One region of the Pseudoalteromonas sp. L1 genome, then DNA from elsewhere that is predicted to be linked to it. Evidence: predicted binding sites of a transcription regulator. Region 1 holds the regulator's gene; each other region holds the start of a gene.
The links. The regulator sigma-54, encoded in region 1, starts transcription at its own class of promoters, with help from an activator protein. The targets are predictions, from matches to a motif close to GTTGGCACGNNNNTNGNNT.
Positions count from the first base shown of each region.

Region 2: glnA (glutamate--ammonia ligase) is a predicted target of sigma-54. The motif match lies at 2,711-2,729, and genes of this name have one in related genera.
Region 3: L3V38_RS01205 (flagellar basal body rod protein FlgF) is a predicted target of sigma-54. The motif match lies at 3,114-3,132, and genes of this name have one in related genera.
Region 4: L3V38_RS17425 (DUF3192 domain-containing protein) is a predicted target of sigma-54. The motif match lies at 1,579-1,597, and genes of this name have one in related genera.

Region 1 covers NZ_JAKKCT010000005.1:281,787-290,066, reverse strand. Annotated here, with positions in the region: gene mgtE (magnesium transporter) at 1-1,344, opposite strand, end outside; gene L3V38_RS16440 (HPr family phosphocarrier protein) at 1,555-1,827, opposite strand; gene rapZ (RNase adapter RapZ) at 1,841-2,686, opposite strand; gene ptsN (PTS IIA-like nitrogen regulatory protein PtsN) at 2,687-3,139, opposite strand; gene hpf (ribosome hibernation promoting factor) at 3,143-3,430, opposite strand; gene L3V38_RS16420 (RNA polymerase factor sigma-54) at 3,457-4,953, opposite strand; gene lptB (LPS export ABC transporter ATP-binding protein) at 5,062-5,787, opposite strand; gene lptA (lipopolysaccharide transport periplasmic protein LptA) at 5,784-6,305, opposite strand; gene lptC (LPS export ABC transporter periplasmic protein LptC) at 6,295-6,849, opposite strand; gene kdsC (3-deoxy-manno-octulosonate-8-phosphatase KdsC) at 6,846-7,397, opposite strand; gene L3V38_RS16395 (KpsF/GutQ family sugar-phosphate isomerase) at 7,400-8,280, opposite strand, start outside.
Region 2 covers NZ_JAKKCT010000004.1:402,487-410,766, forward strand. Annotated here, with positions in the region: gene L3V38_RS14790 (hypothetical protein) at 3-302, opposite strand; gene typA (translational GTPase TypA) at 453-2,276, opposite strand; gene glnA (glutamate--ammonia ligase) at 2,785-4,191, shown strand; gene L3V38_RS14805 (DUF4124 domain-containing protein) at 4,326-4,850, shown strand; gene glnL (nitrogen regulation protein NR(II)) at 4,931-6,001, shown strand; gene ntrC (nitrogen regulation protein NR(I)) at 6,020-7,405, shown strand; gene L3V38_RS14820 (cyclic nucleotide-binding domain-containing protein) at 7,433-7,891, shown strand; gene L3V38_RS14825 (hypothetical protein) at 7,888-8,280, opposite strand, start outside.
Region 3 covers NZ_JAKKCT010000001.1:270,237-278,516, forward strand. Annotated here, with positions in the region: gene flgB (flagellar basal body rod protein FlgB) at 11-421, shown strand; gene flgC (flagellar basal body rod protein FlgC) at 424-855, shown strand; gene L3V38_RS01195 (flagellar hook assembly protein FlgD) at 869-1,549, shown strand; gene flgE (flagellar hook protein FlgE) at 1,606-2,973, shown strand; gene L3V38_RS01205 (flagellar basal body rod protein FlgF) at 3,167-3,931, shown strand; gene flgG (flagellar basal-body rod protein FlgG) at 3,953-4,741, shown strand; gene flgH (flagellar basal body L-ring protein FlgH) at 4,757-5,440, shown strand; gene L3V38_RS01220 (flagellar basal body P-ring protein FlgI) at 5,453-6,547, shown strand; gene flgJ (flagellar assembly peptidoglycan hydrolase FlgJ) at 6,673-7,629, shown strand; gene flgK (flagellar hook-associated protein FlgK) at 7,643-8,280, shown strand, end outside.
Region 4 covers NZ_JAKKCT010000006.1:136,140-144,419, reverse strand. Annotated here, with positions in the region: gene L3V38_RS17435 (response regulator) at 1-235, shown strand, start outside; gene L3V38_RS17430 (diguanylate cyclase) at 204-1,127, shown strand; gene L3V38_RS17425 (DUF3192 domain-containing protein) at 1,156-1,539, opposite strand; gene L3V38_RS17420 (D-2-hydroxyacid dehydrogenase) at 1,697-2,641, opposite strand; gene zntR (Zn(2+)-responsive transcriptional regulator) at 2,727-3,140, shown strand; gene L3V38_RS17410 (SO_0444 family Cu/Zn efflux transporter) at 3,124-4,278, shown strand; gene L3V38_RS17405 (1-acyl-sn-glycerol-3-phosphate acyltransferase) at 4,432-5,559, shown strand; gene L3V38_RS17400 (DUF1289 domain-containing protein) at 5,659-5,907, shown strand; gene L3V38_RS17395 (transporter substrate-binding domain-containing protein) at 5,904-6,599, opposite strand; gene L3V38_RS17390 (DUF3283 family protein) at 6,740-6,940, shown strand; gene L3V38_RS17385 (GNAT family N-acetyltransferase) at 6,943-7,371, shown strand; gene L3V38_RS17380 (EAL domain-containing protein) at 7,384-8,280, shown strand, end outside.

The DNA.
Region 1 (8,280 bases):
GGTTGCGGTGCCTAAAAAGGCAAAAATACCCACAATATCGGTGACGGTGGTCAGCACGACACTGCCTGCAAGAGCAGGGTCAATTTTCATTTTCTTTAAGATTAAAGGAATGCTTGCACCAGCAATACCTGCAGCAACGAGATTCATAAACATCGCGAAGGCTAGCACCGCACCGAGCTTAAAGTCCCACTGCCAGAGCGCGACAACACCGGCGATTAATATCGACCAAATAACACCATTTAGCGCCCCAATCGCGAGCTCTTTGAGTAATAAAAAGCGTTGGTTAGTTTGATTAATATGGCCAACGGCTATACCACGAATAACTAAGGTAAGTGTTTGGCTACCAGCAACTCCTCCCATTGAAGGCACAATTCCATTAAGTACCGCCAGGATTGGTAAGATTGCTAAGGTGTTTTCAAAGAAGCTTGCAACGATGGCAGCTAACAATGCGGTTAATAGGTTAACCCCAAGCCAAATAGAGCGACGCTGCGAGCTTTTCAGAACGGGTGCAAAGGTGTCTTCTTCATCATCAAGACCCGCTAGGCTAAGCATGCTATGCTCTGCATCTTCACGAATGACGTCAACGATGTCATCGATGGTTATACGACCAAGCAAGTGGGCGTTATCATCCACAACAGGCGCGGAAATCCAGTTATGACGCTCGAATAGTTGAGCAACATCACTTTCGTCCATCGAAATGAGAATAGACTCACATTCTTCATCCATTAAGTCGCGAACAATTTTGTCTGGTGGGCTGGTTAAAAGTGTCGTTAATGACAAGGCGCCTAAAAAGCAGTTATGTTTATCAACCACGTACAGATCATCTGTACCTTCAGGTAGCTCACCACGTAGACGTAAATAACGCAGTACAACGTCTAATGTAACATCGGGGCGAATAGTGACAGTATCACTATTCATTAGTGCGCCTGCAGAGCGCTCCTGATAAGAAAGTGCTTGAGTCGCTCTTTCTCTATCTTGCGTATCCATAGCCCCGACAACATCTTGATAGACAGTATCAGGTAAGCTACGAAGTACTTCACCTAAGTCATCATCGTCCATGTCCTCAGTTGCGGCGGCAATATGCTCAGGTTCCATCTGGGCAATAATACCAAGACGTACATCTTCTGACAGCTCTTCAAGTACGTCACCACGTACATCCGGATCAACGAGTTGCCACAACATGCGGCGGATTTTATGAGGAGATGACTCAAGTAACAGTGCTGTATCGCAAGGTGCTGTTTTAGCTAGCATACCGCGCACTTGAACAAATTGACCACTATTAAGTGACTTGGTCACCTGTTTAAGTTGTTGTAGTGGGTAATCTTGTTCAAAGGCTTCTGGCATTGGCGTCCTTACAACTAAAAAAGTTAGCTCTGGCTAAATAAATACAGCATAGTTGCACAATAATAAATTTGCTGAGTTATCGTTTAAAGCAACCATTATATTAAGAATATTTGTTATATAAGATGAACGAATGACTTAAAAGTAAGATATTTAAGAGAAATTTAAATATCTAAGTTAAGTTTAACGTAAATCTTTCGTGCTTAGCAAATGCTATTCTTGCTCATGAAAGCGTTGTGCTATTAATTCACCTATTGCATTAAGTGCAGCAGTTGCATCAGGGCCTTCGCATACAACTCGAACTTCTTTACCTTGACTGCTCTCTAATAACATTAGAGCAAGTACACTGTCACCTTCAGCTTCTTTGTCATCTTGATATAACATAATTTTAGCATCAAATTGCAGTGCAAGTTGTGCAAGTACAGTTGCTGCGCGCGCGTGTAAGCCAAGTTTGTTTTGAATTAAAAACGTATTTTCAGCATACATGTTAAAGCCCTTGTTATAAGTCTTGCTCACGATGGCGAATTTTTACATTCGCATGGCTTTTCGCGAAACTTTCACCAATCGTCTGTGCTAAGTAAACAGAGCGATGCTGTCCACCCGTGCAGCCAATTGCGATAGTTAAATAACTGCGGTTATTGCGTTCAAGGTGTGGTAACCACGTTTGCACAAAGGTTTGAATCTGCCAAGTAAATTTTTGCACTATGCTATGGCTTGCAAGGTAATCTTTAACTGGTTGGTCGAGCCCCGTAAGTGGCTTAAGATCTGGCTCCCAGTGCGGGTTTGGTAAAAAGCGTGCATCAAATACATAGTCAGCTTCTTTCGGGATACCATGCTTAAAGCCAAATGACATAAAGGTAATAATGAGCTTTTTATCTTTTTTACCAAGAATCTTCTCACGAATTGACTCTGCTAGCTGATGTACACTTAAATCCGTTGTGTCGATCATAAAATCAGCGCGGGTAATTAGGACATCAAGCAGTATTTTTTCTTGCTTAATTGCTAAATCGAGCGGTAAAGAATCTAAAGAAAGCGGGTGTAAACGTCTTGTCTCAGAGAAACGTTTAATGAGTGTTTGATCATCACTATCAAGGTAAAATAATGTTGGATTGGCGAAACCTGGCAAGTATTCAAGAATATCATTAAATTCTTGTTGCTCTTTTGGCAGGTTACGCACATCGATACTGACCGCTATTTTGTCGTAATTATCAGAGACACTACGCACTAGCGAAGGTAATAGGTTTACAGGAATATTATCAACGCAATAATAACCAAGGTCCTCAAGGACTCGTAAAGCGACTGATTTACCTGAGCCAGAACGGCCACTGATAATAATTAATTCCATTTATGCCTCTGATGCAATAACTTGAAACAGTTCCTGATCGGTTTTTGCGCTGCGTAACTGTTTACAAAATTCTTTATCTTTTAGTCTATCAGCAATTGTTGATAAGGTCTTTAAATGAAGTTGGCAGTCTCCATCAGGTACGATGAGTGCAACAAAAATATCAACAGGGCGGTTGTCAATTGCATCAAAGTTAATTGGCGATTCGCTCACTATAATAAACGCATGTGGTTTATCAGCACCCGACATACGGCCATGCGGAATAGCAATGCCTCTACCAATTCCTGTACTCCCCAACTTTTCTCGATTGAGTAAAGCATTAAGAATATCTTGCTGCGATAGATGAGGAAGCTGCTCATGAGCGAGTTCGCTGATAAATTCGAGAATTCTTTTTTTGCTATTAAAAAGGACCGCAGCTTTGCTGCAGTCCTGGCTAGTAAGTGAACTAAGTTTCATAATTTAGTGTCGAGCTAATTTCTCTTTGTGTTTAATAACTTGGCGATCAAGCTTATCAATTAGCGAGTCGATGGCCGCGTACATATCTTGATGCTCTGTAGAGGCAAACAGTTCGCCTCCGTTTACATGTAAAGTTGCTTCTGCTTTTTGACTTAATTTTTCTACATCTAGAATGACATGAACATTATTAATATGATCAAAATGCCTTTCTAGTTTCGCAAACTTGGTGTTTACATAGTCTTTTAATGAATCTGTGATTTCTACATGACGACCAGTTAGGTTTAGTTGCATAAGCATTTTCCTTCTATGTAAAACGTCTAAATCAAGCTTTTACGCTGATTAGACGGCGGTATTGCTAGAGACTCTCGGTATTTTGCAATTGTACGTCTAGCTACTTTAATTCCTTGCTCAGCCAATATATCTGCAATCTTACTGTCACTCAATGGCTTCGCTGAGTTTTCTGCGGCAATAAGCTTTTTGATTAAAGCGCGTATTGCCGTTGATGAACACTCGCCACCATTTTCTGTGCTGACGTGGCTTGAGAAGAAATATTTCAACTCAAAAATACCCCTTGGGGTATGCATATATTTTTGCGTTGTTACCCGTGAAATCGTCGATTCATGCATTTCGACCATTTCAGCGACATCATTTAGCACCATCGGCTTCATCGCTTCTGGGCCGTGTTCAAAGAAAGCTTGTTGTTGTTGAACAATACAGTTCGTTACTTTTAATAAAGTATCATTCCGGCTCTCTAAGCTTTTAATAAACCACTTAGCTTCTTGCAGATGAGAGCGAATAAACTGGCTGTCACTGCTTGATTTTACAGAGCGTGACATAGCCGCATACTGGCTGTTTACTCTGATCTTTGGCATACAGTCAGGGTTTAGCTCAACCACCCAACGACCTTTTACTTTTTTTACCGATACATCAGGTATGACGTATTCAGACTCTTCACGTACGATGCTATCTGCAGGCTTAGGGTTCAAGCTATGGATAAGCGTCATCACTTCTTTAAGCTCGTTTTCTTTAAGCTTAGTCTTTTTCATCAAAGTACGATAGTCGCGACTTGCTAATAATTCGATGTGCTCAGATAAAACCATTTTAGTTTCAGCCAAATAAGGTGTATCTGCATCGAATTGACGAAGTTGTATACATAGGCACTCTTGTAAGCTGCGAGCACCAATGCCGACAGGATCAAATAACTGTATTCTTTTTAAGACCGCTTCGACTTCATCAAGTTCTATTTCTTCTTCATCATCATTTTGATTAAAGCTTTCAACAATATCCTCACAACTCACAGTTAAAATACCTGAGTCATCGATAGCTTCGACTATAGCAACAGCAATTGCTTCGTCGGTCGGACTAAATGGAGTCAACTGTAGTTGCCACATCAGGTATTCATGGAGAGTTTCGGTTGACGCACCTTGGTAAATAGACTCATCTTCTGGCATTGGCCCTGACGAGGTTGAAGGGGCTGCACTCATGTACTCATCCCACGTGACATCCATTGCTAGGTCGTCACTGACGGTATCTTTATTGAGTGCATCACTGCTTTCTTGCTCGTATTCACTTGGTGCTTCTTCTGCTGTAGCTGCGACTTGTGAATCATCAGAGTCAGATTTTTGTTCGTTTTTACCGATCGCTTCTTCATTATAATCCGCTTCTTCCACTTCAAGCAGAGGATTACTATCAAGCGCTTCTTGTATTTCTTGCTGGAGATCCAATGTACTAAGCTGCAATAAGCGAATGGCTTGTTGCAGTTGTGGAGTCATTGTAAGTTGCTGGCCCATGCGCAGCTGTAATGATTGCCTCATGTATCCCTAACAATCCTTTTAAATCATTTATTGATACTACTTTGAGTCAATATCAATATGTTGTCATTATTGTAAGTCTAGCAGATGCTCTAGTCGGTGGTGTATTGGTTACAACCTGAATTGCTCGCCTAGATAGACATCGCGTACCGTTTGGTCTGCTAATACGTGCTCAGGCGTGCCTGATGCAATTAGCTCCCCATGAGAAACAATGTAGGCTTTTTCACAAACATCAAGGGTTTCTCGAACATTATGGTCAGTTATTAGTACACCGATACCACGGTTTTTCAAATGCTCTATAATTTTCTTTATATCTAACACTGAAATTGGATCAACACCAGCAAAAGGCTCATCTAGCAGAATAAATTTTGGATCTGCGGCTAATGCTCGCGCGATTTCAACACGGCGACGCTCGCCTCCTGATAGCGCCATACCTTGGCTATCTCGGATGTGCTGAATACTAAATTCATCAAGCAGGTTATTGAGTGTTTCTTCTCGTTGCTGTTTTTTAAGATCTTTGCGTGTTTCAAGAATCGCCATCAGGTTTTGGTAGACTGTCAACTTTCTAAAAATGGATGATTCTTGAGGTAAATAGCCAATACCTAATCGAGCACGATTATGCATGGGTAATAAAGTGATGTCGTTGTCATCAATGCTAATTTTACCTTTGTCGCTTGGCACTAGCCCAACAATCATATAAAAGGTGGTGGTTTTACCTGCACCATTAGGACCTAGTAAGCCGACAATACTGCCTGCTTCGACTTCTAGTCCCACATTTTTGACAACTTGGCGGCCTTTATAGCTCTTTGCTAGCAGCTCTGCTTTTAATGTACTCATGGCTGGCCTTTATCATCTTTTTTATTATCAACAGGCACTAAGATTGTATGCACACGATCCGTTGAGTTTTCGTCTTTTTCAGCACTAATTAGCTGTTGTTCCATGTCATAAGTTATACTTTTTGCGCTGACTTTTTGCCCTGCTTGTGTCACTTGCGCATCGCCAACTAATGTGAGTAAACGCTTTGCTACATCGTAACGAACTTCGTCTGCGCTGGCGCTCATAACCGTGCCATCTTCTTGTTTTTCTTCAAAGTAGGCTGGCTTACCTGTGGCAATGATAAGTGAAACAGTACCATCAACTTCACCTGCATGTGCTTCTAGGCGATCTGCGGTAATACGACGATTACCATGGGTTATTTCTACATTTTCTTCAAAAATCCCTACACCATTTTTTAACTGACCTACTTGGCGATCTGAGCTAATGCTGATAGGAGTACCCGCTTGGTCTGCAGCAGCGCTTGAAAACGCAATCAATAAGCTTGGGATTAGAAGTAATTTTTTAAGTTTATTGGTCATAGTATATGGTTCGTGTATGGTTAGTTAACTCGACGATTTCGGCTTTTAAATCGGCTTTTAAACCTTTACCGGTAATCTTTAAGTTTGGGCCTGTTAATGTAACAGGTTGTTTTGAGTACATGGTCATTTTTTCAATATCGACATTGATATTTTCTGCGTTGATATCTTCAATCATGCCATTATGAGTTAGGTTTTTTGCAACAACGTCACCTTCAAAAATGAGTTGATCGTTTTCGTACAAGGTAGCCTCTTTTGCTTTTACCTGCCAAACCTGTTGATCCCCATAAATGGTAAAAATAGGCTGTTCAAAAAAAGTAAATCCTAATTGCTGGTATAGCTCCATTTTAGCCGCAGCGACTTTATGGCTGATGTTACCTTGCTCATCATACGCAGTTTGCTTTAGCGCAATGGCGGTGTAATCCGGTGTTGCGATTATCTCGTCTTCACTGTTTATTGCGCCTGTTGGTTGGCTAAAGTACGGATACCATAACCAGATCATGCAACAAACAAAAACAATACTCAGTAAAATACGGGCTATATTCATGCGCTGGTTCCATCAGTTGTTAACGCTTTCGCGTTTTCCAGCATTAATAAATCAGTCAGCTCTCGCACAGCACCAAACCCTCCGGGTAACATGGTAGTGTAATGAGCGAGTCTTTTTATAAGTGGGTGAGCATCGTTTACAGCAACGGCAAAGCCTACCTTTTCCATGACGGGTAAATCAGGGCCATCATCACCGATATAAGCTATTTGCTCATCGGTCAAAGCCAGTTTGTCTTTTAATTCTTGATACGCAATAAGCTTGTTTTCTTGACCTTGATAGATGTGTTGTACTGTTAGGCTAGTCATGCGTTGCTGAACTATTTGTGAATGTCGCCCTGTAATAACCGCAACCTCAAAGCCACTATTTATTAATGCTTTGATACCAAAGCCATCTTTGGTATTAAACGCTTTGAGTTCTTCACCGTTATTTCCTAAGTAAATACGGCCATCAGAGAAAACGCCATCAATATCGCAAATGAGTAGTTTTATTTTCTGAGCACGTTGGCTTACATCTGTGCTTAATGGCTGATAAAGCTCGGCAAACGTCATGTTTAAAGTACCCCTGCTTTTAAAAGGTCTTGCATATTAAGTGCGCCAATCGGTGTATTACTTTCATCTATTATTATTAAACCGTTAATGCGTTTTCGCTCCATAATATTCAATGCTTCCGCAGCGAGCATATCTGCATGTGCGGTGGTGCATGAGCGTGTCATTACTTGGCTAATCGATGTGTTATGAATATCGACGCGTTGCTCTAAAATACGGCGTAAATCACCGTCAGTAAACAGACCTGCAAGCTTTTTATTTTCATCGACAATGGCTGTCATACCGAGGCCTTTGGCTGACATTTCTATTAGTGCATCTTTAACACTTTGGGATTCGGTAACGATAGGCGTGGCACTGCCGGTATGCATGACGTCTTCAAGGCTCAGTAATAAGCGCTTACCTAGGCTCCCCCCAGGGTGAGATAAAGCAAAGTCATCGGCAGTAAAACCGCGCGCTTCGAGTAGGGCAACGGCTATCGCATCGCCCATAACTAATGTCGCAGTGGTGCTGGCAGTAGGGGCGAGGCCCAATGGACACGCTTCTTGGCTAACTTTGATGCACACATGGACATCCGATAGCTTCCCCATAGTTGAGTTAGGGTTACCTGTTAGAGATATCATTTTTGCGCCAATACGTTTAATAACAGGGATAATACCAAGCACTTCACTGGTTTCACCTGAATTTGAAATGCACATCACAACATCTTCACGTGTGATCATACCTAAGTCACCATGACTCGCTTCACCCGGATGAACAAAAAATGCAGGGGTGCCAGTACTTGCTAATGTTGCGGCTATTTTATTGCCAATATGGCCTGATTTACCCATACCTATGACGATAATACGCCCTGTGCAATGAAACATTAATTGGCAGGCATGTTCAAAAT
Region 2 (8,280 bases), on a different contig from region 1:
GGTTAGACTTTCGTCTCTTTTATTAAACTGTGCAGTAAGTCTAATCGTTTATGTAATTGTTTATTTTCATGGTACTGGGCAATACTTACATTAAAAATCATTAGTAAAATAAAGTAGAAAACAGGCTGGTCAATCGTTTCAGGAAAGAAGTATTGCACAACTAAAAGCGTGAAAATAAAACTTGCATACTTACTGATAATAGACCACCACTTAGGCCTGAGCGCATCTATTTTCTCATTGATGGATTCATTTCGCTGCATCTGAGAAAAAGCAATTTGCGCGTCCATTTGCTCCTTGTCCATTAAATCGATTCCTTTGTTTTTGTAGGCAGCCTTATTTTACAAGTTAAAGGTTGGAGCTAGAAGCTCTATTTTTCTTTATTTTAAAGGCCTAAAAAAACCGCCGTATTTTTCAATACGGCGGTTTATATTTTTTGTAACTAAAAGACGTTATTAGTCTTTAGCTGCACGGCTCGCACGTTTACGGTCACTTTCAGTTAAGTGACGTTTACGAATACGAATGTTCTCAGGTGTCACTTCCACTAACTCGTCATCATCGATGAACTCAATCGCTTGCTCAAGCGTGTAGTTTAGTGGTGGTACCAGTGTTTGTGCTTCATCAGTACCAGATGCACGAACGTTTGTAAGTTGCTTACCTTTAAGTGCGTTTACAGTTAGGTCGTTATCACGGCTATGGATACCGATAACCATACCTTCGTATACTTCAACACCATGACCGATGAATAGCTTACCACGGTCTTGTAAGTTGAATAACGCGTTAGTAAGTGCTTTACCCGTTGCGTTCGCAATCATTACACCATTCTTACGTGCACCAATAGTACCGCCTTTGTGTGGACCATAGTGATCGAATGTATGGTAAAGAAGACCAGAACCAGAGGTTAATGTCATAAATTCAGTTTGGAAACCAATTAAGCCACGGCTTGGGATCATAAAGTCCATACGTACACGGCCTTTACCATCTGGAGACATGTCTGTTAGTTCACCTTTACGAAGACCGATTTGTTCCATGATAGAACCTTGGTGCTCTTCTTGACAGTCGATTGTAAGAGTTTCGTATGGCTCTTCTTTTTGACCATCAACTTCACGTAAAATTACTTGTGGACGAGATACAGCAAGCTCGTAACCTTCACGACGCATGTTCTCGATTAAGATACCTAAGTGTAATTCACCACGACCAGAAACACGGAAGCTATCAGGGTTGTCAGTTTCTTCAACACGTAACGCAACGTTGTGAACAAGCTCAGCTTGTAAACGCTCAAGGATGTTACGTGAAGTTACGAATTTACCTTCTTTACCAGCAAATGGTGATGTATTTACAGAGAACGTCATTGTTACTGTAGGCTCATCAACGCTTAGTGGTGGTAATGCTTCAACGGTATTTACATCACAGATAGTGTCTGAAATTTTCAGCTCACCAAGACCTGTGATAGCAATGATGTCACCCGCGCCCGCAGATTCTGCTTCGTGACGCTCAAGACCTAAGTAACTCATTACTTGGCCAACTTTACCGTTACGCTTAGTACCGTCTGCACTAACAATCGTTACTTGTTGGTTAGGACGAACAGTACCGCGCTTGATACGACCTACACCGATAACACCGATGTATGAGTTGTAGTCAAGCTGAGAAATTTGCATTTGGAAAGCACCTTCAGGATCTGCATCCGGTGGAGATACTTCGTCAACGATCATCTGGAACATAGGTTCCATGTTGTCAGATGGCGTGTCTAAATCCATTGTTGCCCAGCCGTTGATAGCTGATGCATAGATTACTTTAAAGTCTAACTGTTCGTCAGTTGCACCTAGGTTATCGAATAAATCGAAAACTTGGTCCATAACCCAGTCAGGACGTGCACCTGGTTTGTCGATTTTGTTGATAACAACAATCGGCGTTAAACCTTGTGCGAATGCTTTTTGCGTTACGAAACGCGTTTGTGGCATTGGACCTTCTTGAGCATCAACAAGTAGTAATACTGAGTCAGCCATCGAAAGTACGCGTTCTACTTCACCACCGAAGTCGGCGTGTCCTGGGGTGTCTACGATATTGATATGGTAGTCATTCCAAGAGATAGCTGTATTTTTAGCTAAAATGGTAATACCACGCTCTTTCTCAATGTCGTTTGAGTCCATTACGCGCTCTTCGTTACCGCCGCGCGTTTCTAATGTGCCTGATTGCTCAAGCAGTTTATCAACCAAAGTTGTTTTACCGTGGTCAACGTGGGCGATAATCGCTATATTTCTTAACTTTTCGATGCTCATATTTTTTCTCAGAGAAATTGAATCTCATTGATCCTGCAAGATCTACGCACTCATCTGAGTTTTCACCAGATGTCCCAGCATAGGATTTAAAAGGGCGCATATTATCCCTTAATAATGGCATGGATGAAAGTTTATCCAATATAAATTTATAAACTTTCTTCAGGCTTTTTCTAAGTATCTGTTTTATAAATGACAAATTTATGAAATTTATTCATTTCAAATAGTAAAAACTGGCGATATTCTGAGTAATGAGCCATATTTTGAGAGTAAATTAAGCGCAGAGTTCAACGATTAGGTATGTTCAATTTATGTGCATTTGGCATCGTGAAAAAGTAATGCACCATAATGAAACTTTTACGCACCAAAATTGTGCAAAAAGTTTTAACAAAACCCTATTCTATTTTTTTTTATAAGCCTAAACAACACGTTAAAAATATGGCATGAAATCAGCTTATATAAAACAAAAGCAATAATGCAGCAAAAATAAAACCCAACAATTGGAGGACACATGTCACAATCGGTTTTAGATTTTATCAAAGAAAATGACGTTAAGTTCATTGATTTACGCTTTACTGATACCAAAGGTAAAGAACAGCATGTTTCTATTCCTCATCACCAAATTGATGAAGAGTTCTTTGAAGATGGCAAAATGTTTGACGGTTCTTCAATTGCTGGCTGGAAAGGCATCAATGAATCAGACATGGTACTAATGCCTGTACCTGAGTCTGCTAAAATGGACCCATTTTCTGAAGAAGCTACTTTAATCGTACGTTGTGACGTTGTTGAGCCTTCAACACTTCAAGGTTACGAGCGTGATCCACGTTCTGTTGCAAAGCGCGCTGAAGAATACATGCGTTCAACAGGTATCGCTGACACTGTTTTATTCGGCCCAGAGCCAGAGTTCTTCCTATTTGATGATGTAAAATACAAATCAGACATGTCTGGTTCTATGTACAAAATTGATGATATCGAAGCTGCATGGAACTCAGATAAAGACTACGAAGGCGGCAATAAAGGTCATCGTCCAGGTGTTAAAGGTGGCTACTTCCCATGTTCACCTATTGATTCATCACACGACTGGCGTTCAGCTACATGTTTAGTTCTTGAAGAACTAGGCCAAGTTGTAGAAGCTCACCACCACGAAGTTGCAACTGCGGGTCAAAACGAAATCGCAACACGCTTTAATACCATGGTATTAAAAGCAGACGAAATCCAAGAGATGAAATATGTTATCCATAACATGGCTCACCTTTATGGTAAGACAGCAACCTTCATGCCTAAGCCACTTGTAGGTGATAACGGTTCTGGTATGCACTGTCACCAATCTTTAGGTAAAGATGGTGTAAACATCTTCGCTGGTGACAAATACGCGGGTCTTTCTGAAGAAGCACTTTACTACATCGGTGGTATCATCAAGCACGCTAAAGCAATCAACGCATTCGCTAACGCGTCAACTAACTCGTACAAACGTCTAGTACCAGGCTTCGAAGCACCAGTAATGCTTGCATACTCTGCACGTAACCGTTCTGCTTCAATCCGTATCCCTGTGGTACCGTCTGCAAAAGCACGTCGTATCGAGGTACGTTTCCCTGATCCAACAGCTAACCCATACCTAGCATTCTCAGCAATGCTTATGGCTGGCCTTGACGGTATCAAAAACAAGATCCACCCTGGCGACGCTATGGATAAAGATTTATACGACTTACCAGCTGAAGAAGCTGCTGAGATCCCACAAGTTGCCTCTTCACTGAGCGAAGCACTTGCTTCTTTAGACGCTGACCGTGAGTTCTTAACCCAAGGTGGTGTATTCACTGACGATCTAATCGATGCATACATCTCACTGAAGAACAAAGAAGTTGAAAAGCTTAACATGACAACTCACCCAGTTGAGTTTGAAATGTACTACAGCGTGTAATTACGCTGTAGCAGAATTATCTATATCAGATAATAAATGTGTGTTCTCAAGCCCGCTTTGCGGGCTTTTTTAATGGTAATTCGACGTATTCTCCTCTACAGTTTTAAATAGATTAAGAAATGCAGGGTTGCAGAGTGAAAAGCATAACTTTATTGTTAGCAGTACTAACTTTTGTTAGTACTTTTAGTCATAGTACCGCTCAGAAGAAAGTGTATTCGTGGAAGGATAGAAATGGTGTTTTAGTCTTTTCTGATACACCACGTCCAGGCGCAACTGAAGTAAAGCTAAATACGCAAAATCTCACTATGCCAGCAACCGATACGAGCATTCTAGATAGCAGCCCTAACGTTACACCGGTTAATTTTAAAGTGACAATAGCCTCACCTGAAAATGAAGCCACCGTTAGAGAGAATACCGGTTCCGTTTATGTAACGACTCGTATTAGCCCACGCTTTGCAACAGGCTTTAAGGTACAACTCTTTGTTGATGGCACTCCTTTAGGTGTTGCCAGTAGCAGTACAACCTTTGCACTTAGAGAAGTCAATCGAGGCGAACACACACTGCAAGCTAAGCTTTTTAATGAGAATAATAAACTCGTTTCGGTTAGCCCAGTAAGCACCTTTTTTATGCATAGAGCATCTGTATTAAACAGCAATTAACTTTTTAAAATAGATACCTCACAATGCAGAATGGCTGTGCTAAGCTATGCTTAATCGCAACGCACTAAAATGGTGCAAACATGCTCAGTAATACTCCCTTCGACTCAGAAATACTCGACAGTATCTGGAAAAATTTAAGTACTGCAGTTATCTTGCTCGACCGAAACTTCAAACTGGTTTATGCAAATGACAGTGCAAGTGAGCTTTTAGGTTTAGGCCCAAAACGTATTATCAACCAACCATTCGATAATCTATTTAACTATCACTCAATTGATTTAAAACGTATCGCCCAGTACTCGTTGTTCGATGGTGTTGATTGCCATCAGCATAGAGCTGACGTGGTGTTCATCGATTCTCGTCATGCTAAATTAACAATCAGTACGCGACGGCTCAGCAGCAAAAATGAAAACTACATTTTGTTTGAATGCCGCCAAATGGACGATGAAATTCGTCACGATCAAGCCTCCAATCAAATGCATCAATATCAAGCTGCGCGTAATTTAATACGCGGTTTAGCACACGAAATAAAAAATCCGTTAGGCGGAATTCGCGGAGCGGCGCAATTATTGCAGTACGAGGTTGATCAGCAAGAACGAGATCAATGTGCAGAGCTTATTATTGAGCAAGCAGACAGGTTGCGAGAGCTAGTCGACCGATTACTTGGTCCGAATCAGTTGCCACACAAATCCTATGGCAATATTCACCAAGCACTTGAGTCAGTAATCAAGCTAAGCATGCTAGATAATAGTGCGAATATCACCTTAGTAAAAGACTATGATCCGAGCATACCTAATGTGTATATAGATCAAAGTAAAATTCAGCAGGTGGTATTGAACATTATTCGTAATGCCCAACAGGCTCTCGTTGATGGTGGTGAAATTAGAATAAAAACTCGTATTAACCACCAGCATAGACGTCCTGGTAAAGCGCCGAAAAAAACCTTGCTGATCCAAATTTCGGATAATGGTCCAGGTATAGATAAGAATCTAAAAGAAACTTTGTTCTATCCAATGATCACCAATAAAGAAAATGGTTCAGGGCTTGGTTTATCCATCGCGCAAACCTTGGTTGACCAACATGACGGACACATAGACTGTGACAGTTGGCCTGGTCATACAGAATTTAATATCTATTTGCCTTTTACGGATTAATGGTTTTTTGGAGTAATCATGAAAACAGTCTGGTTAGTTGATGATGATGCCTCAATACGCTTTGTATTAGAAAAAGCGCTGGCAAGAGCAGGATTTGAAACCCAAAGCTATGCAAATGCACAAGATGTACTTAATGCATTAAAATTTAGCCAGCCCACAGTGCTCGTCTCTGACGTGCGTATGCCAGGTATGGACGGCATGGCATTGTTAGAAACAATTGCTGAGCAAAACCCTAGCTTACCTGTGATCATCATGACTGCCCACTCAGATCTCGACTCAGCAGTTAATGCGTTTCAAAAAGGGGCATTTGAGTACCTTGCCAAACCGTTTGATTTAGATGAAGCCGTAGCATTGGTAGAAAGCGCCTGTCGTGCTAACTCAACAAAAAAAACCAAACGTAAATTAGCACCGCAAACCAATGCCCATATCATAGGTGAAGCACCTGCCATGCAAGAGGTGTTTCGTGCGATTGGTAAATTATCAGCTTCAAGTATGAGTGTGTTAATCAATGGCGAATCGGGTACAGGTAAAGAACTTGTCGCCAGCGCCCTACACAACCACAGCCCACGTAAAGAAAACCAGTTTATCGCCCTTAATATGGCTGCCATTCCTAAAGAATTAGTGGAGTCAGAGTTATTCGGTCATGAAAAAGGCGCATTCACAGGAGCTGACAGCATTCGTAAAGGCCGCTTTGAACAGGCAAATGGCGGAACATTATTTTTAGACGAAATTGGTGATATGCCACTCGATGTGCAAACTCGCTTATTACGTGTACTCGCCGATGGTGAGTTTTACCGTGTTGGCGGTCATCAAAGCATTAAGGTCGATGTGCGAATTATCGCCGCAACACACCAAAACCTTGAAGACTTGGTAAAACAAGGAAAGTTTCGTGACGACTTATTCCATCGTTTAAACGTGGTGCGTTTGCGCCTACCCGCCCTGCGTGAACGTACCGAAGATATTGAACGCCTCGCACAACATTTTTTACATAAAAGTGCTAAAGAACTGCAAGTCGAAAGCAAAATATTAAGCCCTAAAGCCACTGAGCAATTACGCCTATTCAATTGGCCTGGCAATGTTCGCCAACTAGAGAATACCTGCCGTTGGTTAACTGTTATGGCACCTGGCGAGCTTATCAGCGAGCAAGATTTACCTCCCGAAATTATTGCCGCAGCCCCTACAGAGCATGAAGGCGACTGGCTAGATGCATTTCAACAATGGCTTAATCTTGAACTTAAACAAGGTAAAGAGAATATTTGGCCTGCGATTCAAGCACAATTAGAAACTCGCTTAATTAAAACCGCACTAGCAAACTGTGCAGGCCACAAACAAGAAGCAGCCATCAAAATTGGTTGGGGGCGTAATACATTGACCCGCAAGCTAAAAGAGCGCAATATTAGCTAAATTTCACACTATGAACGCAGTGAATCAATGAAGTTAATCGAGCATATTCCGCTTATTAAACAAATGGAAATCATTAACAGGCTGTCGTTTTTTAGAGAGTTTTCTCTCAGTGAACGACAGGTGTTATTAGAATCGTTTAGTCACTTATATTTAGTACAACAAGGCCGTGCGGTTTTTAAACAATTTGATAATGACAAACGTCTTTATATTGTACTAAGTGGCTCTCTTACCGTATTTAAGCAAAGCCATTTAGTTGAGCTAGGCAGCATAGAGCCTGGTGAATTTATTGGTGAAGGCGCGTTTATCAATAACCGTGAACGAAGCACCAGTGCACGGGCTAAGATCGATACTATCGTACTGGCAATCACACCAGAAGCGCTTACTCGCCTACCAAACGTAATCCGTGAGAAAATAAAAGATCGTATCATCGAAGGAATGAGTGAACGCATCATTAAGCTCAGTAATTATTTAGAGTCACGCGGCTAATCCATATACACAATTTGTAACGAGCAATTCAGCCAGCTTGGTTCATTAACCCGTGCAGTAAACCAATAGGTGTCTGAGGGCTTTTCACCAAATGGGGTGTTAATAAAAGGCTGAGAATGCGCATACGTTTGCGAGTAATTTTTATAGTAAATAACTAGGTAACCGTATAAATACTCCCAGTTGAGCACCACTTTCGTACCGCTTCTAAGTGTGAACTCTGCCTGTGTATCTGTGAATGTCACGACAAGATCATTGAACTTATCTTCATCACACCCCGTTGTTAAAACGCGACTAGGCATTGAAAACTCGCCTTTCTCACTTGGCTCTTTCAAGTAAAAGCCGATGTTACCATTTTTGTAAACATGATTTGCTTCAGTGATGTATTTAAT
Region 3 (8,280 bases), on a different contig from region 1:
GGAGATGGTTATGGCTATCAGTTTTGATAAAGCATTCGGTGTTCACCCCCATGCAATGTTGATCCGTTCACAACGTGCTGAGTTATTAGCGACTAATATCGCTAATGCTGATACGCCGGGCTACAAGGCAAAAGATGTGGATTTTGCATCTGCATTAAAAGCGGCAAAAAGCAACCAACAAAGCGGCAACACTATGGTACGTACAAACGAGAAACACCTTGCGGGTGGTAGTCGTTTTGTTGGTAACTCAGAAATGTTTCGCACGCCAAATCAAGCAGATACAGGTGATGGTAACTCTGTTGATATACAAGTGGAACGAAACTTGTATGTACAAAACTCATTAGAGTATCAGGCAAGCCTGCAATTTATGAGTAGTAAAATTAAAGGCCTTAAAAAAGCCCTCGGTAGTCAAGGAGCTTAATCATGAGTTTATATAATGTTTTTGATATTTCAGGTACGGGTATGAGTGCACAAAATGTGCGTTTAAATACCACGGCGAGTAATATCTCAAATGCAAATACGATTAGCTCTAGTCAAAATGAGACTTACCGAGCGCGCCACCCTGTGTTTGCCGCTGAGCTTACAAAAGCGTCAGCATCACAAAGCAATCCTCAGGGTTCTTCTGTTGGCGTTAAAGTACTGGGTATTGTAGAGAGCGACAAGCCTCTGCAAATTGAATATAACCCGAATCATCCAAGTGCAGATGAAAACGGTTATATCTACAAACCAAATGTTAACGTCGTAGAAGAAATGGCTAATATGATTTCTGCCTCTCGCTCTTATCAAACAAATGTGCAAGTTGCTGATGCAGCAAAGCAAATGTTAAGTAAAACACTGTTGCTTGGGCAGCGGTAACCGAGGATAAGTTATGAGTAACGACATCAGCAGTGCGTCATCCACGTATTTAGATAACTTACGTTGGCAAGACAATCAAACGAAAACAGAAGAGAAAGATGACACTTTAACACAAGAAGATTTCTTCTCGTTGTTAACTCAACAGTTATCGTTTCAAGACCCGAGTAAGCCCGCTGACAATGATCAAATGATTGCTCAGATGACAAACTTTACTATGGCAGAAGGTATTTCAAATCTTAATAGTAAATTTGAATCCCTTACGGCTTCAATGACATCTAACTCGGCGCTACAAGCATCTACTTTAGTAGGTAAGCAAGCGTTGCTTGAGTCAGATATGTTGGATTTAAACGAAACGGGTGTATCTAAAGGCTCTGTTGTTGCAGAAAATCCGGTAGATGAGTTAACGCTGCGTATTGAAGATGAATCAGGGCAACTAGTTAGAACCATTGAGCTAGGGGCGCAATCTGCTGGTGCAATTCGTTTTGAATGGGATGGCGAAAATGAAGATGGCGAACGTTTGCCACCTGGCGAGTACAAAATCAAAGCCGAGGGTAACGTTAATGGTGACTACACCAGCTTACCGATTGCGACTTTCAAGAATATTGAGAGTGTGAACATTAATGGTTCGAACGGCATCATTATAAATACAAAAGAAGGCGCGGTTAGGCTAACTGATGTAGCAGAAATCGCTTAATTATACAGATTAATTAGTTAGCCAAGTGCTACAGATTGACACTTTAGAGGTGACTTATGAGCTTCAATATTGCATTAACCGGACTTGCTGCCGCGCAAAAAGATTTAGATGTAACAGCAAATAATATTGCCAACGTTAATACGACAGGCTTTAAAGAATCACGAGCTGAATTTGCGGATGTATATGCATCTTCAGTGTTTAGCTCTGGTCGAACTAAGAATGGTGATGGTGTGCAAACAACCATGGTGGCTCAACAGTTCCATCAGGGTTCACTACAGTTTACCAATAACTCGCTTGATTTAGCCATCACCGGTGAAGGTTACTTCGCGATGAGCCAAGAGCTAGGAGCTCAAGACTTTACTTATACGCGCGCTGGTGCATTTAAGTTAAATAAAGATAACTTTGTTGTTGATGCTAAAGGAAACTACTTACAAGGCTTTCCAGTCGATCCTGCTACAGGTGACACAACGTCAGTGAGCTTAAGTACCTCTTCAGCTATTCAAATTCCAGACTCATCAGGCTCGCCGCGTTCAACCAATAACGTGTATTCATCGTTCAATCTTGATTCACGTTCTACTACGCCAACGGTCACGCCTTTTGACCCTGAAACTAGTGCGTCTTATAACAGTTCGACATCGACAACGATATATGACTCACTGGGTGAGCCGCACGTTTTACAGCTTTACTTTGTGAAAACAGATGCGACCGTAACGGGTAATGACAATGAATGGCAAGTGTATGCTACGCTCGATGAAAAACCATTTAGCCCAGCAGGTGTTGAAGAAACAGCTGCGCCTTACACGCCATTATCAACATTTCAGTTTGATTCAAGTGGTTTACCATTAAATACAAATGGTGCGCCAAATACAGATGCTACCTTCAACCCACTTTCTATCCCAAATGGTGCGGGTGCAGGGGTTGGTTTATCTGACTTATTATCAAATGGTGCGAGTTTCCCTGAAGACGTTAATATTAACTGGCGTGATGAAGCAGGTACTACAAATAAAATACCAACCCAGTATGCCAGCCGCTTTGAAGTTAAAGCACTTGAACAAGATGGCGCAACAGTGGGCCGCTTAGCAGGTATTGATATTGGCACAGATGGTAAGGTTGTTGCTTCGTACAGTAATGGTGATACCTCATTCCTAGGGCAAGTTGCCATGGTTCGTTTTTCTAATTCACAAGGCTTACAACAAGTGGGTGATACATCGTGGAAGAAAAGCTTAACCTCAGGTGAGCCTATTGCCGGGGAGCCAGGTTCAGGTACGCTTGGTACTGTGAATTCTTCTGCTCTTGAGCAGTCAAACGTAAACTTAACGTCTGAGTTAGTTGATTTGATTAGTGCACAGCGTAACTTCCAAGCAAACTCGCGTGCGCTTGAAGTGAACTCTACGCTGCAACAAAATATCTTACAGATCCGTTAATAATAGCGGATCTTCAACTTAATCCGACACAAGGGCTGCTCTTTAACAGGCAGCCTTTTTCATTTTAGTCATCTAGACCCACACCTGCTACAACACAGAACTCTACACTTCATAAGCGCTAAATAAGGCGTCAATTTTACTTTGGCACTGTTATTGCATTTATCAAATATCGTATTTTTAATGAGTCAATGTTATGGACAAAATGGTCTACATTGCCATGTCGGGTGCTAAGCAAAGTATGCGAGGTCTGGCCCTAAAGGCTAATAACCTTGCTAATGCTAACACCACTGGCTTTAAAGCTGATTTTGCACAAGCCCGCTCTATGCAAGCGTTTGGTGAAGGCATGCCTACACGCGTGTTTTCTATGCAAGAGCGACCTGGCTCAAATATGGAGTCGGGTGGGTATGTTGAGACTGGACGCGATCTTGATGTTGCATTGAGTGATAGAGGTTGGCTAAGTGTTCAAGATGCCTCAGGTAACGAAGCTTATACAAAAGCCGGTACATTAAACATTACTCCCGATGGCGCATTAATGACCAGCCATGGACGTCAAGTTATTGGCGAAGGTGGTCCGATTATTTTGCCACTGCCCATTGAAAAAGTTGAATTTAGTTCAGATGGTTCTATTCAAGTTCGACCTCAAGGTGCGCCAGCAAACTTTTTAGAAGTCGTTGACAGACTTAAGGTTATTGAGGCTGATAACACGCAACTTGAAAAAGGTAATGATGGCTTATTTCGGCCAAAACCAGAGACCTTAGTGAATGGTCAATGTACCTTTTGTGATGTGTCAGAAAATGTAGAGGTGTTATCAGGCACACTTGAAATGTCCAATGTGAATCCTGTACATGAAATGGTCGATATGATCAGCCATCAACGCCAATTTGAATTACAAGTTAAATTGATGAAAACAGCGGAAGAGATTGATGAACGTCAAGATCAGCTGTTACGCATCGTTTAATAGCACTGAGAGGGTAGAATTATGAATCCTGCATTGTGGATCAGTAAAACAGGGCTTGATGCCCAACAAACCGATATTTCGGTGATTTCAAATAATCTCGCGAATGCCAGCACAGTAGGCTATAAAAAAAGCCGTGCTGTATTCGAAGATTTACTATATCAAAATATCAATCAGCCTGGTGGTCGCTCATCACAAGATACTGAAATGCCATCAGGTTTAATGCTTGGTGCGGGTGCAAAAGTAGTTGCAAACCAAAAGAACTTTTCGCAAGGTAATATGCTTACCACCGAAAACTCACTCGATTGGATGATTTCAGGACCTGGCTTTTTCGAAGTACAACTGCCAGATGGAAATATTGCTTACTCACGTAATGGTCAATTTACAACCGATGAAGATGGCCGAATTGTAACCTCTGGTGCGGGTTTCCCTATTCAGCCTGAAATGAATGTCCCTGACGATGCGCAATCAATCACTGTTTCACAAGATGGTGAAGTATCTGTGCGGGTGGCAGGACAAGCAGAAAATGTCGTGATTGGTCAGCTTACAATCAGTGATTTTATTAATCCGTCGGGTTTAGAGCCGATGGGGCAAAACCTTTATACAGAAACCGCTGTAAGTGGTGCGCCTGTGCAAGGTAATCCAGGAATTGATGGCCTAGGTACTGTGGTTCAAGGATCACTTGAAACGTCGAACGTTAATGTAACTGAAGAGCTTGTTAATCTGATTGAAACGCAACGAATTTATGAAATGAATTCAAAAGTGATTTCAGCCGTTGATGAAATGCTTAGCTACATTAATCAGCAGCTTTAATGGGTAGGAGGTCGCATGCGTAATATTATCTTAGTCACATCGGCAGCACTTATGTTAGGTGGTTGTATGTCAACACAGAACCACCATGTGGTTCAGGATGACCCTTACTATGCACCTATGTATCCAGAGCCTTCTGCTGAACAAATGGTACCAACAGGTTCATTGTTTGATAGTTACCTGTCAAATGATCTGTATTCAGATAAAAAAGCACTCAGAACAGGCGATATTATTACTGTTAAGTTGCAAGAGTCTACGCAAGCATCGAAAGCGGCAAAAACTGAAACAGATAAAGAAACGGATGCGAGCTTAGATCCGGTTATCGGCTTAGGTGGAAACCCAGTTAATATAGGCGGAGATAGCATCCAGTTTGGTATTGGCTCAGGTTCATCATTTAAAGGCGATTCAAAGTCAAACCAGTCTAATAGCTTATTTGGTGATATATCCGTCAATGTAATGCGCGTTTTGCCTAATGGCAACCTAGTGATCCGCGGTGAAAAGTGGCTAACCTTAAATACAGGCGAAGAATTTATTCGTTTAGAAGGCTTAGTTCGCCCTGAAGATGTGACCGCAGATAATACAGTCACATCGAATCGCATTGCGAATGCACGAATTCAATATTCAGGAAAAGGGCAAATGCAAGAGTCGCAAAGTGCTGGATGGCTTTCACGATTCTTCAGTAGTTCACTTTTTCCTTTTTAGAGGTAACACATCATGAATGGGGTTAAATGCATCATCGCACTTTGCTTACTTAGTTTGCAGTTTAGTGTGCAGGCTGAGCGGGTTAAAGATGTTTCTATGGTCGAAGGTGTTCGCTCTAACCAATTAGTTGGCTATGGTCTGGTGGTTGGTTTGCCAGGTACTGGTGAACAAAGCCGTTTTACTGAACAAAGCTTTAAAGCCATGCTTAATGGTTTTGGCATAACTTTGCCGGCGAGTTTAAAGCCAAAAATTAAAAATGTTGCCGCCGTTGCTGTGCATGCAGAACTGCCTGCATTTAGAAAGCCTGGCCAAACAATTGACATCACTGTCTCTTCAATTGGTAGTGCAGGAAGCTTACGTGGCGGTACATTACTGCAAACCTTCTTAAAAGGGGTTGATGGCAACACCTATGCGATTGCCCAAGGTAGCCTTGTCGTTGGTGGGTTAGGCGCAGAAGGTGCTGACGGTAGCCGTGTTATTATCAACACACCCACTGTTGGGCGTATTCCTAATGGCGCAACGGTTGAGAGAGCAGTTAAAAGCCCGTTTATGCAAGGCGACTACATTACCTTTAACTTGAATCGTCCTGATTTCACAACAGCAAAAAGATTAGAGCAAACAATTAATGACTTAGTTGGTCCAAATAGTGCGCAAGCAATTGATGCGGCGTCAGTAAGAGTACTTGCACCTCGTGATGCATCGCAGCGTGTTGCTTATTTATCAACGCTTGAAAATTTGGAGTTCAAACCCGCTGACACAGCAGCAAAAATTATTGTTAACTCACGTACAGGCACGATAGTGATTGGTAAGAATGTTAAATTGCAACCGGCGGCGATTACGCATGGTGGATTAACCGTTACCATCGCTGAGCAGCAAAATGTTTCGCAGCCAAACGCATTTAGCGAGGGTGAAACAGTTGTGACTAATCAAAGCATTATCGATGTTGACCAAGATGATTCTCGTGCATTTGTATTTAATCCAGGAATTAGTCTTGATGATCTGGTGCGTGCTATTAACGAAGTGGGGGCAGCGCCAGGTGACTTAATGGCCATTCTTGAAGCACTTAAGCAAGCAGGGGCCATAAACGGACAACTTGTGATTATCTAATTAATTAAAAACGCGCGAAAGCGCGTTTTTAGTCTCTGCGTTATTATTCTAAATTCTTTTCTCTTATTTGTTGGCTCATTTTTTGCATTTAATCGGGTATTAATAATTATTGTGTCAAAAAGCTGATGGATACTAATCATCTCGACAAGCAAAACTTTTTTGATTTAGGTAACTTAGACTCATTACGTCAAAGTGCCCTAAAAAGTGATGCCTCTAGCGATGCGTCAAAAGAGGCGTTAAAAAAGGCGGCGGCACAATTTGAATCTATCTTCACACAAATGCTCTTAAAGAGTATGCGTAAAGCGAATGAAGCGTTCGAAGATAAAGACAGTCCTTTTAACACCAGTGGCGTAAAGTTTTTTGAAGAAATGCATGATCAGCAACTATCAGTCGAGCTGTCTTCAAATGGCTCATTGGGTTTAGCAGATCTTATTGTTCAGCAGTTATCGCCTGATGGCAAAAAATTTATGCCAGGCTCTGTGCTTAGGACTACAACTGAGTTTAACAGTGATAGACGTGTAAGTGGTGTTGAACAGTCAGATACGACGACTAAAACTGTCGAGACTACGTCAGCCAATGAACAAACTGAAAATCGCTTTGATGATGCTGAATCATTTATCAGCACGGTGTGGGAACATGCTAAAAATGCAGCTGAGAAAATTGGTTTAAACCCTGCTGTCATGGTTGCGCAAGCTGCCCTTGAGACAGGTTGGGGGAAACACATTATTAGCAAAGCAGACGGCACCAGTAGTAACAACTTATTCAATATTAAATCTGATAAAAGCTGGCAAGGTGACAAAGCAAGCAAACTTACTTTGGAGTTTGAGCAAGGTGTGCCTGTTAAGAAACAAGCCAGTTTTCGTTCTTATCAATCGATTAAAGAAAGTGTTCATGATTTTGTGGATTTCCTCAATGAGAATCCTCGTTATCAAGAAGCACTTGAAAACACCGCAGAGCCTGCAGCATTTTTAGATTCTTTACAAAAAGCAGGTTATGCAACAGACCCAAATTATGCCGATAAAATAAAGCAGGTACTAAAGCGTGTTGAGCTTCAAAGTGTTGCTGCTTCATTGGTACGTTAAGGAGTAAGCCCTCATGTCATTTAATATTTATGACATTGCAAATGCTGGTATAAGAGCAAACTCACAGTTGCTGCAAACCACCAGTAAAAACATAGCCAATGTTAATACAGAAGGCTATGTACGTGAGCGAACAGAATTTACTACCATGATCGACAATCAAGTTGGTCGTGGTGAAACTTATCGTTTACTCAATGAGTTTGCGCAAAAACAGCTCAATCGTGACACTTCAAGTAAAGCATTTTTTGACCAATTTGTTACAGAAGCAAGCCGCATGGATAGCTTATTCTCAGAAGAATCAAATAGCGTATCAACTAGTGTTAATTCGTTTTTTAATAATATTCAAGAAAGCCTAAATCAGCCATCGTCAAATGTTGCGCGTTCTTTAGTGATGACAGATGCACAGAATCTAATTGATCAGATGGATAGACTATCGGGGATTGTTTCAGAGCAAAAAGCGGTTGTGAATGAGCAGCTAGAAATCTTTTCCGAAGAAGCGAATAATTTAATTCAAAGTATAAGTGAACTGAATTCACAAATTGTTGCTGTTGATGGCACTGACCGTGAGTCACTTTCAAGTAGCCTTTATAATGAACGTGATAAAGCGATTCGTGATTTATCTGAATTAATTGATATTGAAACGCTTGATGGCAG
Region 4 (8,280 bases), on a different contig from region 1:
AAGTACTACAGAAGAACTGGTTAGAGTTGTGCATAATGTAAAAGGGTCTGCTGGTAATTTAGGTTTTAAGCGATTGTCAGCATGTGCTAAACAGTGTGAGGCTAAACTTAAAACGCAAGGCAAGCTTCCTGAGTTATTAAACGATGAGCTGCAACGACAAATAAAACAAGTTATTGCATTTATCATCGAACAAGGATCTACAAATGTTGAAAAAAGCCAAGGTACTGATTGTTGATGACGATCCGTTAAATCGCTTGGTCTTAGAAAAAACATTGCGACAAGATTACGATGTTTTTTGTGTTGAAAGTGGCGAAAAAGCACTTACATTTTTAAAAACACAACCCGTTGATTTATTAATATTAGACATTGTTATGCCTGGTATTGATGGCTATGAAGTGCTAGCGAAAATAAAAGAAAATACCACAACAAACATGTTGCCTGTTATTTTTATATCCGCAAATACCAGCCATGATGATGAGGCCAAGGGCCTTGAGCTAGGGGCGATGGATTACATAACTAAGCCTTTTAGCGCTGCGATTGTTCGTGCCCGTGTTCGCAATCAGTTAATGATCAAACAAAAGAATGATCTACTCGAAATGTTGGCATCGATTGATGGTTTAACTGAAATTCCTAATCGACGTTACCTAGATGAAAACTTATCAAGGGAGTGGCGACGTTCAAGGCGAGATCATACCCCTTTATCAGTTTTATTGATGGATGTTGATCACTTCAAGCGTTACAACGACTGTTATGGTCACCGTGCTGGTGATGATTGCCTTAAAAAAATAGCGCATGCACTTGTTGGCTCATGTGAGCGAGGGAGTGATTTTGTTGCCCGTTACGGTGGCGAAGAATTTGCAGCTGTGTTACCGAATACATCCGCAAAAGAGGCGGTTGCATTTGCTAATAAATTACGTAACGCAGTTAATAAGTTGAATATTCCGCACAAGGCCTCTTTAAATTCAGAGTATGTAACAATAAGTATTGGTATTGCTACCACTGAATCAGGACAAGTTTATGCTGAGCAAACACTTCTTGAAGAAGCCGATTTAGGTTTATATCAAGCCAAAGGAGCTGGGCGCGATCAAGTGGTATCGCGATTAGTATCGGCGACAATGCAGGAGTAGGTTATTTGTCTACCCCTGCATAAAGTAATTAGCTATTGCTGAGTGATTTATAAATAGTGTCGCCCACACCAATTAATTTATCGTTTTTAAAGACCAAAGGGGTGCACTCATCTTTGGTCGTTTTGCTGTCTGAGTGGATGCTATGAGTGGCATAAAAAAGTACTTGGTATACACCGTCGTCCTGTTTAAGTAACTCTGTAAAGTTAGGTGTGCTTAGTTTGTTGAGTACCGTTTGGTAAGGCGTATCAAGTGCTAAGTTTGCAATGACTTCACGATTATTTTTGTGGTGTTTTTGCCAGCTTGTTGACGAGTCGCCTGCCCAGTGAGTTTCGGCTTCACCATCTGACACGGCAATGACACAACCAGTTAAAAAAGGTGCTGTTAGTGCGGCAATAAGAAGTGCTTTTTTCATTGTTATATCCCTTGTTTTATCGTTTCGTTTTTTCATATATAGCAATCCATTTGCCAATATTTTATTTTCTTTATAATCAAGGGTTTAATTTGTATTTGCGAGCTAGCTAAGTAATATGGAACTCATTACTTAGCTTATTTGACTAAAAAATTGCTTTTTAGACCAGTCTATTACGTGCCTCACCTTGACTGAAGGCGTTGATGTTAAGTGCTATTTCAGCCACAAGTCGAGCAATTGATTCTTGACTAGCCCAAGCAATATGAGGTGTTAGGAGTAAGTTGTCACCTTGATAAATAGCAAGTGGGTTATTTTCTTCTGCTGGCTCTTTACTCAACACATCCACACCGGCACCCGCAATCACATTATTAGCAAGGGCGTGGGCTAAATCAGCTTCGTTGATAATTCCCCCTCGTGCTGTATTTATTAGGATAGCTGTTGATTTCATCATATTGAGTTCTTTAGCTGCGATTTGGTCGCGAGTTTCATCGGTCAGCGGGCAATGAACACTGATTATATCTGCTGTTTTGATGGCCTCTTCAAAGCTAACACGTCCTTCGCGAGGAGCATGCCCTTTGCGCTCACTTATTATTACATTAACACCAAAAGCACGGCCTACATCAGCAACCGCTTTACCAAGTGAACCATAACCAATAATCGCAAGTGTTTTGCCTGACATGTCATTAAAACTGTAATCTAAACGACAGAACATAGGGCTTTGCTGCCATTTTCCAGATTGGCAATCTTGAATATAACGGTGCGTATTACCTAATAAGTTAGTGATAAGTGCAAATGTATGCTGTACCACAGAAGGGGTAGAGTAGCCTGCCACATTGGTGACAGCAATGTTGTGTGTTTTGGCTGCATCTAAATCAATGTTATTGGTGCCGGTTGCTGCAACACAAATTAGTTTTAGGTTGCTAAGCTGCGACATCGCTTTTTGATCAATAACAACCTTATTAGTAATGATAATATCGGCATCCTGACAACGAGAAACAACATCTTGTGGGTCTGTTAAATCATAGCAAGATAGCGTTCCTAAGTTTGCCAACGAATCTAATGAGGTATCTGCTAATGTGGCGGTATCAAGGATGGTAATATTCATGTGCTTTCCTTTTTTAATTTAATGCTTGACCTTAGGGTGTACTCCAAGGTTTATAGTACGTATAAGCTTTTAAATGGAGACGGTGATGAAAATAGGTGAATTTGCCCGCAAGTTGGGTGTTTCAACAGATACATTAAGGTACTACGAAAAACATGGTTTGTTAACGCCTAGTTCGCGATCGGAGTCAGGGTACCGTGTTTATACAGATACAGACATTAAACAGATGTCGTTTATCTTACGCGCTAAAAACGTGGGATTTAGCTTGTCTGAAATAAATGAGTTGTTGCAAATAAAAATTCATAAAGATCAGCATTCGTGCCATGAAGTTAAAGAAATGACGCTACAAAAACGTGATTTAGTTGCTCAGCGTATTGAAGAGTTAACACGGTTTTATGATTCATTATCGCTATTAGCTCAAAAATGTTGCGGCGGTGAAGAGCCAGCTGAAAATTGTTCTATATTAACGACATTGGAGGATATAGATGGACTTACTCACTAATTTTTGGCAGTTATTTTTACTGTCTGCCCCTTGGTTGATGTTGGGGTTATTAATAGCAGGGCTATTAAATGTTTACTTGCCTACTGACTTTTTGAATCGTCATCTTGGTAAAGAAGGACTTTGGACCACAATTAAAGCTGCTCTTATTGGCGCTCCAATGCCATTGTGTTCATGTGGTGTGATCCCTGCCGCTATAGGACTTAGACGGGCTGGCGCTTCGAAAAGTGCTACGACGGCTTTTTTAGTATCGACCCCTGAAACAGGTGTTGATTCTGTTTCTGTTTCTTATGTTTTATTAGGCCCGTTTATGGCAGTGATCAGGCCGATTGCAGCTGTATGCAGTGCAATTGCTGCTGGTATGTTAGTTGGTAAAGAGAGTGAAATTAATGATGAGCATACTAAAGCCTCGAATAATAACCATGAAAAAGTAACAAGTAGTTGTTGTAGCACCAAGCAAGCAATCGCGAAAGAGCCTGCATCAAGTTGTTGTAGTACAGAGCAAGCTCCTGCTGTTGAGAAAACAAGCTGCTGCGCAAGCAAAAAGGAAGCCGTTAAAATTGAAGGGGGGGTTGCAAAACTTAAACGCGCAATAAGTTTTAGCTGCAATAAGTTGCTTGAAGATACCATGATATGGTTGGTTATCGGTTTATTTTTTGCCGCACTGGTCCAAACCTATGTGCCTGAGTCGTACTTGAGTCAGTGGGGGAGTGGTATTTTTGCAATGCTGGTGGTGATCTTAATTAGCATTCCTATGTATATTTGTGCGACGGCCTCAACCCCTATTGCAGCAGGTTTATTGCTCAGTGGTGTATCACCAGGCGCCGTGTTGGTGTTTATGTTGGCAGGCCCTGCCACAAATATTGCAACACTGGGTGTGGTGGGTAAAGAGTTGGGAAAACGCGCTGTAGTTGCTTATCTAATTGGTGTAATAGGCGTTGCATTACTATTCGGGTTTTTAACGGATTACCTAGTGTCTGAGTTTGGTTTTGTGGTGGCACCCATGATGGGGGATGAACATCAAGTATTACCGCACTGGTTGAGCTTAGTGTGTGGCGTATTATTGGTCGTTTTAATGTTGAGGTTAGTGTTAAAAATGTGCTTAAAGAAGTCAACACAGACTGGTAAGAGCATTAGCTAATTGATTGTTATAAAAATATATTTTTATAACAATTGAGAGAAGATATTGGTTAACTATCGCGTCTCGGTTCGCATTTAAAATTGCCTGAGTTATAATCCGCCAATTCTTTAAACGGTACGCTAAGCGTGCCGTTTTTTAACTTAAGTAGTTTTTATGAGTGAATGTGTGGATAAATACGCAGATATAAGACCTTACAATGATGATGAAGTTGCAGATTCAGTGGCACGTTTAATTGCTGATAATGCCTTTGTGGATGTTATCGCTAAGTATAATCTACCACGCTTTTTATCTTATTTTCCGTTTATAACACGCCCATTAGTACGTCAGCAGTTAAGAAAAAAGTGGGGTAAAACCAACTCAGTTGAACAAGTTCAGCATGAAGTTGCTGATTATCTGAATAAGCTAATTACTCGTACTACATCGGAAGTCACATTTTCAGGTATCGATAAACTTGATCCGAAGCAAGCTTATCTATTTATCTCTAATCACCGTGACATTGTTCTTGACCCTGCTCTGGTTAACTGGGGCTTGTTTAAGCACAACATGCCGACTGTTCGCATCGCAATTGGTGATAACCTGCTGCAAATTCCATATATTACTGAGTTAATGCGCTTAAATAAGAGTTTTATCGTTAAACGCTCGGCAAAAGCACCAAAAGAAATGTTAAAAGCGCTATCGCAACTTTCTGCTTATATTTATGATTCACTGGCTGAAGGCCACTCTATTTGGATAGCGCAAAAAGAAGGTCGTGCGAAGGATGGTTTTGACCAAACGGATCCTGCACTACTTAAAATGTTGCAATTACAAGGTCGTAAACAGAAAAAAGAATTTGCAGATTATGTGCGTGAGCTAAAAATAGTACCTGTTTCTATTTCTTATCAGTATGAACCATGTGCAATTGCAAAAGCAAAAGAGCTATATCATAAGCAACAACATGGCCAGTATGTGAAGCAGCAAGGTGAAGATATAGCCAGCATTGTTGAAGGTTTCAGTACCGCTAAAGGGCATGTTCACTTAGCGTTTGGCCAGCCAATCGAATCAGGTTGTGAATCACCAGAGGAATTAGCAAAAACCATTGATCAGCAAATTGTTGATTCGTTTTTCTTACATCCAGGTAATTATATTGCTGGTGGCTGTAAACAAGCAGTAATAGATAAACAAGACGCTGAAGCATTTGATACGCGTTTAAGCCAAGTTCCTGAAGAATTAAAGCCTTTGGTCTTGGCTATGTATGCAAAGCCATTTCACCGTAAAGCGGAGCTTGCAACGAGCGAATCTTAATCAGAGTAAGGTATTTTAAAAGCTACTTTTTAAGTGGCTTTTTTTATGACTAAATTTCAGGCTATACTTTCAGTACCTTTAATTTACTGGCAAATTGTGATGCAACAAATTGAAATATTTGAAATCCCAAGCCCTTGCAAAGGAATTTGTCAGGTTAATAACCGTGGTTACTGTAAAGGGTGTTATCGTAGCCGTGATGAGCGATTTCATTGGAATAACTTCAGTAATGCGGAAAAAAGAAAAGTCATTATTTTATGTCAGCAACGTTATAAACGCTTCCTTCAGAAAAAACTCAATGCCGCTGCACACACACAATCTAGCCCTGAGCAAGGTGGTTTCGATTTTTAGAAGTCGGTAAGGTTATATTTGTTTTTTAAAAATCGCACTGTGCCTTGCTCATCTAACTTCTTTAATGCTGCTGTCAGCTTTGGGATTAATGCCGCGTGGCGCTTATGTACAAAGTGAAAGCTTTGCATGGGCATTAATATCTCTTTATGAAATGGACTCTGATCAAAGTTAGGGTGTTTCGTTGATAGCAAAAAGTCGAGTAAGAGGGTTCCTTCAACGCGTTTTTGCGTCAGTAAATTTAGCTGAGCAGTGATATTTCTAACAGTGATAACATCGCCATGAAATGGGTGTTTATCTAAAAAACTTTGTGCAGCAGGATAGCTGGACTGGATTGCTAATGACTTTAGGTCGCTATAACGACACGTTTGACAGTTTTTTAGTAGCAGTAAATTAAAGTTGAACAATGGGAAATCAACTTTTAAGAGGTTAGGGTAGTCTTGTGTTACGTCAGCAATGCGGCCCAATTGCCCATCAAGAATTCCCTCGTTTGCAGCAGCCAAGGAACTTTGGTGATTAAAATCAATAATGTGCAACTCGTAACCAATCTCTTTATAAGCCGTACGAAGTAAATCTATGACATAACGTGCTTGCGGTGTATCAGCAGGGCGGTTGAATATTAACAAACTAGCGTGAGTAGAGTAAGAAACGCAAAGTAAAACAAATGCAAAAAAATAAATGATAAACTTTGGCATTGTGCTTTCCTTGCGAGCATAAATTCGTCGTTAATTTACTTTCATGTGTGTTTAAAATCAAGGTTGGCACGTCGTTAATATGCTAATTTTTTCTTTATTTTGTTATACTGCGAAAATTGTCACTTTATTCCTGAGATAGCATGAGTTTTAATTTATGTAATTTGCCAAGAGAGCAAAAGTACCAAATTCAACTAGATTATGAAGCGTCTTTTTGGGCTTACCAGATTAAGCGTGGTAAAAACACGCGAGAAGGCGTGTACACAAGCATAAATAGTAGACCCATGTCTGAACAAGCATTTTTAAAGCAGCAATTTGAGCATTACCTGTCATTAATGAGTTAGTAATGCCCAAGCTAACGTTTTGCTTGCTCGATCCTATAAAAACACCGCTAGTAAATAAGTTTTATAATAAACACGGTGCGCGTGGTAGAGCGACGAAAGCTGACCAAGTGTGGGTTGCTTACCATGAGATAAACATTGTTGGCGCCTGTCGTGTACAAAATCAACATGGCTATTTATTTTTATCAACGTTATATGTTGATGCCCAGTGGCGTGGTAAAAATGTAGCGTCTCAGTTACTTAAGGCTCTACTCGCCGAACAAAAAGGGAACGTTTTTACTTTTGCTTATCAAAATCTAATTGATTTCTATCTACAAAATGGGTTTAACTATACATTAACATTACCCTGTTCTTTGCAATCGTTGTTTGAGGTGTATGCGCATCGAGGTATTGTCTCAATGCAGTTTACATGTGACGCCGTGCCAAGTAAGTAATTTGGAACGTTAATGACTAAGTTTTTATCCAGAATTATCTTCTGTACTATTCTAATAGCCTGTTTATCTAGTCAAATCAGCTTTGCACAGGTCAAACGTTTATCAACAAGTGAAGGCTTATCGCAAAGTTATGTCAACACCATGCTCATCGATAACAGCGGTTACCTATGGCTTTCAACTGAGGGCGGACTTAACCGTTATGATGGTTATGAAGTTGTTAACATTAAAGGCCCCAACGGTGAGCTTGAAGACGCAATTATCGATCGTATTTATCAAGACCCACAAGGGTATATCTGGATAGCCTCAATACAAGCAGGGTTATTTCGTTATGACCCTAGCGAAGATTCATATGAGCAATTTATCCCGAAACCGACTACCGAAGAGCAAATATTCATTGAATCGGTATTCAGCATGGTTGCGGTAGATGATAAAACGCTTTGGCTAGGGCGAGGTCAGGATTTTGCAAAGCTTGACTTAGAAACCAAGCAAGTAACCTCATTATTTGAAATACCAGAGCGAATAAAAAGCAGTGTCATTCGCGAGCTATACCCTTATAAAGGGTATATTTTTATGGGCACAAGTAACGGAGCATATGTATATCAAATCGCTTCGGGAAAAGTGAGAAAACTTGAGCATTTGCAAGATAAGCCAGCCCACATATATCAAAACTATGTAAAGTCTTTCGCTGTCGTCAATGACCAAACCTTATTAGTGGGTGCTGTTAAAGGCTTGTATAAGGTCGATATTAGCCAGCTTGATAAGATGTTTACAACACCTGATATTGCCTTTAATAATGAGCTGTTAGTACGTGATTTAAATATCTGGAAAATCATTCAACAAGAATCAAAAGTGACCTTAGGAACAGATAAGGGGCTATTTGATTATACCCTAGCAACGAGAGAGCTGATA